DNA from 3 places in the Neorhizobium sp. 2083 genome. Region 2 is predicted to be linked to each of the others. Evidence: predicted binding sites of a transcription regulator. Region 2 holds the regulator's gene; each other region holds the start of a gene.

Region 1 (3,273 bases), 810 kb from region 2:
CGACGGCTATGTCTGCCTCTTGTCCGGGGGAACGTTCCAACGAGGCATCGGCGATCGTAAACTTGTGGATTTTCATCGTCTTCTCCATTCTGTTTGCGGAGGTAGCGCGGAGAACCGGCGCGCCAAGACGGAATTGCAGTTTTTTGAGGAGGACGTTTTGGGCTCTTGCCAGCTTTGAGTTGAACCGGTGAGGCCGTCAGCGGAGGACCGCCATGAAGTTCCCGGGCCGGGATTTTCAGCGCCTGACTGCCCCGGTGGGATCAGTCTCGTCAACAAAAGAGCGCCCGGCTTTCACCGGACGCTCTTTCCGTTCAAAACCCTAACCGCTCACTTCGCAGACAGGAACTCACCCACTTCGAGCACGCTGAACTCGTTGTTGTCAGCCTTGTCGACGGCGCGGCCTGCGGAGAAGGGCAGGTTGTTGTCGTTGCCGATGATGATGTGAGTGGCGTCGACCACGTCGACATTCTCGATCGTCACGAACGGCATGTCGTAGACGCCGGCGACGCTGCCGGCCTTCTTCTTGTTGTCCGGGTCCTGGATGTTCATCAGGTCGATATAGCCGATCTTGCGGACGGCCTTGCCGACATTGGCGTCGTTGAACTCGATCTTGTAGACGCGCTTCAGTTCGGCCGGGGCATCGAAGCAGTCCGGCTTCGGCTGCTTGGGATCGGCGCAGGCCTTGTCCTTTGTGCCGGCGCCGTTGTCGCGCTCGATGACGAGGGCGGTCGTGGCGTCGATCATGTTGAAGTCGCCGATCGAGGCGCCCTTGTCGGCGAACGGATACAGCCACGAGCGGCCGGTCCACTTCTTGGAGGCGACGTCGAATTCGATGACGCGGATGGCGGTCTTGCCGTCAGCCTGCTCCACCTGGCCGTCGTCCTTGTAGATCGGGCCTTCGAGCAGGCCGTAGAGCTTCGAACCGTCCTTGGCCATGGCGAGGCCTTCGAAACCGCCGGAACGCTTCAGGTTGAAGACCGGCATCTTGGCGGCCGGGTTGCCCGGCAGCTGGATGAGCGGGTTGTCGGGCGAAAGCACCGGCTTGCCGTCGAGCGTGGTGGCGATGACGTCGGTCAGGCGGCCCTGGGTGTCGATCTTGAGGAGATAGGGACCGAACTCGTCGCCGAGCCAGAAACCGTCGGCGACCGGCTGCACCGATTCGATGTCGAAATCGGCGCCGGTGAGGTAACGGGTCTCGGTGGCCTCGGTGACGATCGGGAACGGGGCGATCTTGTTCGGATCGGAGAGGAAGATGTTCTTGACGACTTCGGCCTTGTTGGCGGCCCAGTCGAACTTCATCTGGTGCAGGAAGAGCATCGAGTCGGACGAGGTGAACTTCGAACCGAAGCCGTTGTCCGACAGCGTCCAGAAGGTGCCGTCAGCCATGGTCTTGATGCCGGAGAAACCCTGGATCGGCTGGCCGTCGAGCGGCAGCTTGACGTCGGTGACGCGGGCCCCGTCCTTGCCCGGCAGGGTGCCGAGGGCATCGGTGCGCTTGCGATCGGCGGTGGTGAACTTGCCGGAGGTCTTGAGGAAGGCCGGCGCATCGGCCGGAGCCGGAACGACCGTGTTGGCGGGCAGGATGGCCTGGCCGGTGAGCTTGGCCGGGAAAACCTTGTCGTCAGCGGAGGCGGAGCCGCCGATCAGCGCGGCAAGCGCTACGGTAGCGAGCAGAAAGCGGGTCATGGGATCACCTGTTGGTTGGCGTGTCGAAGACGCCAATCGGTTAAGGCGGCTGCATGACGGTGAGGTGATGGAAGATTGACGCTTCGATGAAGCTTTGATGACGATGATTTCACAAACGCCACGGGCGCTTAGGCGCTCCTGCGAAGCGCCACCCAGCGGCCCGGCGTCATGCCGAAGGTCTTCTTGAAGTGGCGGGTGAAATGCGCCTGATCGGCAAAGCCGGTATCGGCTGCGACATCCGCCAGACTGCCGCCTTGCGACAGCAGCGCCTTGGCGCGATCGAGCTTGCGCATGACGAGGTAGCGGTGCGGGCTTGTCCCCAGAAGCTTCCGGAACTGCCTTGCGGTCGTATAGCGATCGAAGCCGCCGACTTCCTCCAGTTCTTCCGATGTGACGGCCCGCTCCGCGTTCGCCTGCAGATAGTCGCGGCAACGCAGAACCGCCTGACGATGGGTGCGGAAGGTGCCCCCGGCGCCGCCCTTGCCGTCCGCGTGGCGCCAGAGGTTCGTCGAAAGCCGGGCGATGAGGTCGTCGAGCAGCAGGTCCTGCGGCTCGGCTTCCAGATCGTCCAGGGCTTCGGCGAGGCATTGCCGGAATTCTCCATCCGCTATGATGGGATCCGGCACGAAGGGCAGGCCGCGCACGCCGCCGGCCGCCTCGATCAGCCGCTCCGGCGGCAGGTAGAGCATGCGGTAACGCAGGCCGGCATCGGTGCCGGCCGCGCCGTCATGCACTTCGTCCGGATGCAGCACGATCACGTTGCCGGGCAAGCTGGCGCGTGCGGCACCGCGATACTGGAAGGTCTGGACGCCCGACAGCGTCAGGCCGAGCGCGTAGGTGTCGTGGCGATGCGGCTCGAAACCCAGCCCATGGAACCGCGCCTCGATCCGCTCGATACCGCGCGAGGAGGGCGCCTGGACGATGCCGTCGGGCATGGGATCCGTACTGCCGCCGGATGCGCCTGCGGCGCTGCACGAACGTTCAAGACCGACGGCACCGTCTGCCGTTATCTCGTCGGTCCCTGTATGGCCTTTGGCATAACCTTCGACGGAGTTATTCTTCATGTTCGATACCAAGATCGCGATCGTGCTCCGCGATGACCTCGCCCCCTGGCAGGAGCTCAATGTGACCGCCTTCCTGACGAGCGGCATCATCGCGCAAAATCCCGCGATCATCGGGCAAGCATATCGGGATGCGACGGGCCATGTCTACAATCCGATGAGCATCCAGCCGATCGTCGTGCTCACCGCCGATCAGGAAACGCTGCGCACCATCCACCGCCGCTCGCTGGAACGGGAAGTGACGACGTCGGCCTATATCGAGGAAATGTTCGCGACCGGCCATGATGCGGCCAACCGTGAAGTGTTCGCAAGGTTCTCCCCGGAGGATGCGAAACTGGTCGGCATCGCGGTTCGGACGGAGAAGAAGATCGTCGACAAGATCACCAAAGGCTCGAAAATGCATGCCTGACGGTGAGGAACGCAGTTCTCGGGATGACCCAGAGCGCGGCGATCGGCGTGGTCGAGGCGACGACGTAGGTGGTGATGCTGAGGAGCAGGTAGTTGAGCCAGGCGGCCTGCTTCGCCG
Region 2 (3,273 bases):
TATTACGGCGAGAAGCGCGCGCTTTTCGACGTGAACCTCAACGTCCGCGAAAACACTGTGACGGCTCTCATCGGTCCTTCCGGTTGCGGCAAGTCCACCTTCCTGCGTTGCCTCAACCGCATGAACGACACGATCGAGAACTGCCGCGTCACCGGCAAGATCACCCTCGACACGGACGATATCTACGACCAGAACATCGACGTCGTGGAACTTCGCGCCCGCGTCGGCATGGTCTTCCAGAAGCCGAACCCGTTCCCGAAGACCATCTACGAGAACATTTCCTATGGTCCGCGCATCCACGGCCTTTCCAAGAGCAAGGCCGACATGGACCAGATCGTCGAAGCGAGCCTGCAGCGCGCCGGCCTCTGGACCGAGGTCAAGGATCGTCTGCATGAATCCGGCACCGGCCTTTCTGGCGGTCAGCAGCAGCGCCTGTGCATTGCCCGTGCGATCGCCGTATCGCCGGAAGTCATCCTGATGGACGAACCCTGCTCGGCTCTCGACCCGATCGCGACCGCCAAGGTCGAGGAACTCATCCACGAGCTGCGCGCCAACTACACGATCGTCATCGTGACGCACTCGATGCAGCAGGCCGCCCGCGTGTCGCAGCGCACCGCCATGTTCCATCTCGGCCAGCTCGTCGAGGAGAACGATACGGACAAGATGTTCACCAACCCCGACGACCAGCGCACCCAGGACTACATCATGGGTCGTTTCGGCTGATCCAGCCGACCGTGCCGCCTGAAAATCAATTTTGAGGACTAGAAGATGGCATCGACCCATATCCTGTCGGCCTATGACGACGAACTGAAATATCTGAGCCGCCGCATCTCCGAGATGGGCGGTCTTGCCGAGCAGATGTGCTCGGACGCCGTGCGCGCGCTGGTCAATTCCGACGCCGCACTCGCCCAGAAGGTCATCTCCGACGACGTGATCCTCGATCACGCCGAGCGCGAGATCGGCGACAAGGCGATCGTCACGATCGCCCGCCGCCAGCCTGTTGCCGCCGACCTTCGCGAGATCGTCGGTTCGCTGCGCATCGCGTCCGATCTGGAGCGCGTCGGCGACCTCGGCAAGAACACCGCCAAGCGCGTCATCGCGGTTCAGGGCACCGGCGTTCCGCGCAAGCTCGCCCGTGGTCTCGAACATCTCTCCGATCTCGCCCTCGTGCAGCTCAAGGACGTCCTCGACGTCTACGCGACGCGTTCGGCGGAAAAGGCCGAGGCGATCCGCATCCGCGACGAGGAGATCGACGCGATGTACACCTCGCTGTTCCGCGAACTCCTCACCTACATGATGGAAGATCCGCGCAACATCACCACCTGCACGCATCTGCTGTTCTGCGCCAAGAACATCGAGCGTATCGGCGACCACGCCACCAACATCGCCGAGACCATCTACTACATGACGACGGGCGCGCAGCCTGAAGGCGATCGCCCGAAGGACGACTCGTCGAACACGCTCGGTGCGATCACCGAATAATGATGGAATGCTGACGGAGCAGAGCTGAAATGCTGCCTAAAATCGCGGTGGTCGAGGATGAAGAAGCGCTCAGCGTGCTTCTTCGCTACAATCTCGAAGCGGAAGGTTATGAGGTCGAGACGATCTTGCGGGGGGACGAAGCCGAGATCCGGCTTCAGGAGCGTACGCCGGATCTTCTGATACTCGACTGGATGCTGCCCGGCGTTTCCGGCATCGAACTCTGCCGCCGGCTGCGCATGCGTCCGGAAACGGAGCGCTTGCCGATCATCATGCTGACGGCCCGAGGCGAGGAAAGCGAACGTGTTCGCGGCCTCGCCACCGGCGCCGACGATTATGTGGTGAAGCCCTTCTCGACGCCGGAACTTATGGCCCGCGTCAAGGCCATGCTCCGCCGCGCCCGTCCCGAAGTGCTCTCCAGCGTGCTCCGCTGCGGCGATATCGAACTCGATCGGGAAACCCACCGCGTTCACCGAAAGAGCCGTGAGGTGCGCCTGGGCCCGACCGAATTCCGTCTTCTGGAGTTCCTGATGGCCTCGCCCGGCCGCGTCTTCTCGCGTTCGCAGCTTCTGGATGGCGTCTGGGGGCACGACATTTATGTCGACGAACGTACTGTCGATGTGCATGTCGGGCGCCTCAGGAAGGCGCTCAACTTCTCCAACATGCAGGATGTCATCCGCACCGTCCGCGGCGCGGGTTATTCGATGGAATCCTGAGGCGGTTCACGCCGCCTCGGTCTTCCGCTGCCATTCCGGCAGCGGGAAGATCCGGTCATAGGCCCAGTTGAAGATGAAGGCATAGACCACGTAGAAGACCGCAAAAGACACATCCATCATCAGCGCATGGAGAATGCTGACGCCGAGATACCAGGCGATCAGCGGCAGAAGCGCGATGAGCAGGCCAAGTTCGAACAGCACCGCATGCGCCACGCGTATTGCGGTGTTTTTCTGCGTGCTGCCGGTGAAACGCTGCATCAGATGGTCGAAGCCGAGATTGTAAAGATAGTTCCAGCCGGTGGCGATCGTCGCACTGCCGATGCCGACCACGCCGATATCGGTGGCCGGCATGCCGAAGGCGATGGCGCCGAGTGGTGTGATGATGGCGAGCCCGATCAACTCGAAACTGATGGCATGGCGGATACGGTCGCGTGTGGAGCGCATGATGACCTCCTGGGTGCTGTTCCGGGTCGTCCCGGAGTTCTTGCCCGGATGGGGGAGGTCGTCCTCGCCATCCTTCAGATAGGCGCAATGCCGATCCGGAGCAAGGCCTGACCGGCAGATCCGCCATCTGCAACAAAAAAAGCGGGCCGAAGCCCGCTTTCGATCTTGTCCTCGTGTCGCGCCGCCGCTCAGACGCGAACGGCAACCTTGCGGCGCTCGTTCACCGGCTGGTAGGCGAGCTTTGCGTGATAGCTGCAATAGGGCGAGGCGTCCGGGGATTCACAGCCGCAGAAGTGGAAATCTTCCTTGAGCGGATCGCCGACAGGCCACTTGCAGGTGCGCTCGGTCAGTTCGGTCAGTGCCAGGCGACGGGAGATCGGCACCACCACGTTCGAGGCGGGACGATATTCCATCTCCTCGTAAGGTTCGACCTCGATCTCTTCCTTCACCATCGTCGCGCCCACGGCGCGGGCTACAGTCCGGGTGGTGGTGGTAACGCGCGATGCATAGTTCGGAGCCCGCGGCGCCGATGTCGTGCGCTTGGCCGCCGATGTGCGACCGGTCGCGACCGTACCGCCGGCTTTCGCCCGGCCGGGAAGGCTGAGGCGATGCACCTTGCCGATCACCGCATTCC
Region 3 (3,273 bases), 140 kb from region 2:
GCTTGCCCATAAAGGCGCATGACCATCCTTTTGCGCGTGACATCCCTTGACCGATGACCTGAAGAGCAGCCAGCGCGGCTATCGCGTCGCCAATACTTTCGTAGCCGCGCGGCCGCTGGAGCCGGCGCTTTATCTGGTCGCAACCCCGATCGGCAATCTCGGCGACATCACGCTGCGGGCACTCGAAACCCTGTCCGGCGCCGATGTGCTCGCCTGCGAGGATACCCGCGTCACCCGCGTGCTGCTCGACCGCTACGGCATCGTCAACCGGCCCTATGCCTATCACGAGCACAATTCCGACGAAGTCGGCCCGAAGCTCATCGCCGCGCTGGAGGAGGGGAAGTCCGTGGCACTGGTCTCCGACGCCGGCACGCCTCTGGTCTCCGATCCCGGCTACCGGCTTGGTCAGATGGCGATCGAGGCCGGTCACAAGGTCGTGCCCGTCCCCGGCGCCTCCGCGCCGCTCGCAGCCCTCGTCGGTTCCGGCATGCCCTCCGATGCGTTCCTGTTCGCGGGCTTCCTGCCAGTCAAGGACAAGGGCCGCCGCGACCGGCTGGCGGAGCTTTCGAAAGTGCCGGCGACCTTGATTTTTTTCGAGTCACCGCATCGCATCGGCGCCACGCTCGCCGCCGCAGCAGCAGTGCTGGGAGCTCGCCGGCGCGCGACGGTCTGCCGCGAATTGACCAAGACGTTTGAAGAGTTCCGCCGCGGCACGCTGGAGGAGCTTGCCGCCTATTATAATGACGATCGCGTCGTGAAGGGCGAGATCGTGTTGCTTCTGGCGCCGCCCGAAGCCGAGGAGCCGCCCGGCGAGGTCGAGGTGGACGCGCTGCTGCGGCGGCTTTCGGCGACTATGCCGACCGCCAAGGCCGCCGCCGAGGCTGCTCGCATCACGGGACTTCCGCGCAAGGATCTTTACCAGCGGCTCCTCAACCTGAAAGGCGAGGCAGGTGACGGAGAGTGACCGAGGCCTGAAACGCCGCCGGCCCGACCGGCAAGCTGCCGAAAGGCGGAAGGCTCAGCGATGGGGCCATGTCTCGGAATATCTTGCAGCACTTTATCTCTTGGCCAAAGGCTACAGGGTTCTTGCGATCCGCTACCGCACCAGGCTCGGCGAAATCGATCTCATCGTCCGAAAGGGCGATCTGGTGGCCTTTGTCGAGGTCAAGGCGCGGGTTGGGGAACAGGCGGCTGTCGATGCCGTCGGTTTCACGACCCAGAAGCGCATTCGCGCGGCAAGTGACCTCTGGCTTTCCAAACGGAAGGATGCCGCAAGATTGTCACGGCGTTACGATGTGGTCGCGGTTCTTCCCGGCCGCCTGCCGCGGCATTTTGCGAACGCTTTCTGACGCTCATGTGAAATTTTTGCATGGCTGTGCAATGTAATATTTCTGACACGAAACTGTTAAGGGCCTGTCACAGCCGGGCCCTATTGCGATCCTCACCCCAACAACGGTGGAGAGGACGTTAAAATGTTCAAAAAGCTTTCGATGGCCGCGATCGCGGTCGCCCTGTCCGCGACCTCGTCGCTTGCCGCGACCGAAGTCACCTGGTGGCACGCCATGGGCGGCGAGCTCGGTAAGAAGCTCGAAGAGATCGCTCAGAAGTTCAACGACAGCCAGAGCGACTACAAGGTCGTCCCGGTCTTCAAGGGCACCTATCCGGAAACCCTGACCGCCGCTATCGCCGCCTTCCGCGCTGGCCAGCAGCCGGCCATCGTTCAGGTCTTCGAAGTCGGTACCGGCACGATGATGGCCGCCAAGGGTGCCGTCTACCCGGTCTACAAGCTGATGGCCGACAACAAGGAGCCTTGGGATCCGAAGGGCTTCCTCGCCCCGGTCGTAGGTTACTATTCGGACGCCCAGGGCAACATCCTGTCGATGCCCTTCAATTCCTCGACCCCGATCATGTACTACAACAAGGACGTCTTCCAGAAGGCTGGCCTCGATCCGGAAGTTGCCCCGAAGACCTGGGCCGAACTTGCCGCCATGGGCAAGAAGATCGTCGATTCCGGCGCTGCTGCCTGCGGCTTCACGCTGTCTTACGCTGCGACCTGGGTTGGCCTTGAAAACTACTCGGCCATCCAGAACCTGCCCTACGGCACGCTTCAGAACGGCTTCGGCGGCCTGAAGACCGAGTTCAAGTTCAACGGCAAGGAACAGGCTGCATTCTGGGATAACCTGAAGAAGCAGCAGGATGCCAAGGTCTTCAAGTACGGCGGCCCGGGTGGCGGTGCTGAAACCGCTCCGATGTTCTATGCGCAGCAGTGCGCCATCTACATGGGCTCCTCCGCTTCGCGCGCCGGCGTCATCAACAATGCCAAGGGCTTCAAGGTCGGCTTCGCGCCGATGCCTTATGACGACACCGTCACCAAGGAGCCGAAGAACTCGATCATCGGCGGCGCCACGCTCTGGACCCTGAACGGCCAGAAGAACCCCGACGTCTACAAGGGCGTCGCCAAGTTCTTCACCTACCTCTCCAAGCCGGAAGTCCAGGCCGATTGGCACCAGTTCACCGGTTACCTGCCGATCACCAACGCTGCCTACGAGCTTGGTCAGAAGCAGGGCTATTATGAAAAGACCCCGGGTTCCGATATCGCCATCAAGCAGATCACCCGCGGCACGCCGTCGGACAACTCCAGGGGCGTCCGCTTCGGCAACCTCACCCAGATCCGCGACCTGATCGACCAGCAGTTCGAAACCGTCCTGTCCGGCAAGAAGACCGGCCAGCAGGCTCTCGACGATGCTGCCAAGGCTGGCAACGCTGTCCTGCGCGAATTCGAAGCTTCGAATTCCAACTAAGCATCGCCTTAAACCTCAAGCCCTTCCCGATCCCCGGGGAGGGCATTTCCTTGGGCACATCTCGCCATGCAAACCAAGCGCACCGTTTTTCAAAGTCGCGTCCTGCCTTATTTCCTGCTGGCGCCGCAGCTGATCATCACGCTCATCTTTTTCGTATGGCCCGCCGCGCAAGCGATCTGGCAGTCGTTCCTGCGCCAGGACCCGTTTGGCCTGAAGGCGACATTCGTCTGGTTCGCGAATTACACGCGTCTGCTGGACGATCCCGATTATCTGAATGCGCTCGGCGCGACCTTCGTTTTTTCGGTCGGCGTCACGGTTCTGTCTATGGGCCTGTCCCTGATGTTCGCCGTCGCGGTCAACCGCGTGCTGCGCTCGGGCCGGTTCTACACGACGTTGCTGGTCTGGCCCTATGCGGTGGCGCCGGCGGCTGCCGGCCTGCTCTGGTGGTTCATGTTCAACCCCAGCGTCGGCA

Evidence for each region. The regulator PhoB, encoded in region 2, activates phosphate uptake and scavenging genes when phosphate is short. The targets are predictions, from matches to a motif close to TGTCATNNANCTGTCAT.
Region 1: the regulator PhoB is predicted to act here: its motif matches at 1,773-1,789, upstream of J2X76_RS01000 (esterase-like activity of phytase family protein).
Region 3: the regulator PhoB is predicted to act here: its motif matches at 1,382-1,398, upstream of ugpB (sn-glycerol-3-phosphate ABC transporter substrate-binding protein UgpB).

The regions. Positions count from the first base shown of each region.
Region 1 covers NZ_JAVDTC010000001.1:203,447-206,719, reverse strand. Annotated here, with positions in the region: gene J2X76_RS01005 (AraC family ligand binding domain-containing protein) at 1-76, opposite strand, end outside; gene J2X76_RS01000 (esterase-like activity of phytase family protein) at 328-1,686, opposite strand; gene J2X76_RS00995 (AraC family transcriptional regulator) at 1,815-2,621, opposite strand; gene J2X76_RS00990 (DUF2000 family protein) at 2,749-3,156, shown strand; gene J2X76_RS00985 (hypothetical protein) at 3,128-3,273, opposite strand, start outside.
Region 2 covers NZ_JAVDTC010000001.1:1,012,621-1,015,893, reverse strand. Annotated here, with positions in the region: gene pstB (phosphate ABC transporter ATP-binding protein PstB) at 1-723, shown strand, start outside; gene phoU (phosphate signaling complex protein PhoU) at 769-1,482, shown strand; gene phoB (phosphate regulon transcriptional regulator PhoB) at 1,512-2,195, shown strand; gene J2X76_RS05215 (PACE efflux transporter) at 2,202-2,639, opposite strand; gene J2X76_RS05210 (GcrA family cell cycle regulator) at 2,828-3,273, opposite strand, start outside.
Region 3 covers NZ_JAVDTC010000001.1:1,157,471-1,160,743, reverse strand. Annotated here, with positions in the region: gene rsmI (16S rRNA (cytidine(1402)-2'-O)-methyltransferase) at 47-964, shown strand; gene J2X76_RS05960 (YraN family protein) at 951-1,349, shown strand; gene ugpB (sn-glycerol-3-phosphate ABC transporter substrate-binding protein UgpB) at 1,473-2,801, shown strand; gene ugpA (sn-glycerol-3-phosphate ABC transporter permease UgpA) at 2,868-3,273, shown strand, end outside.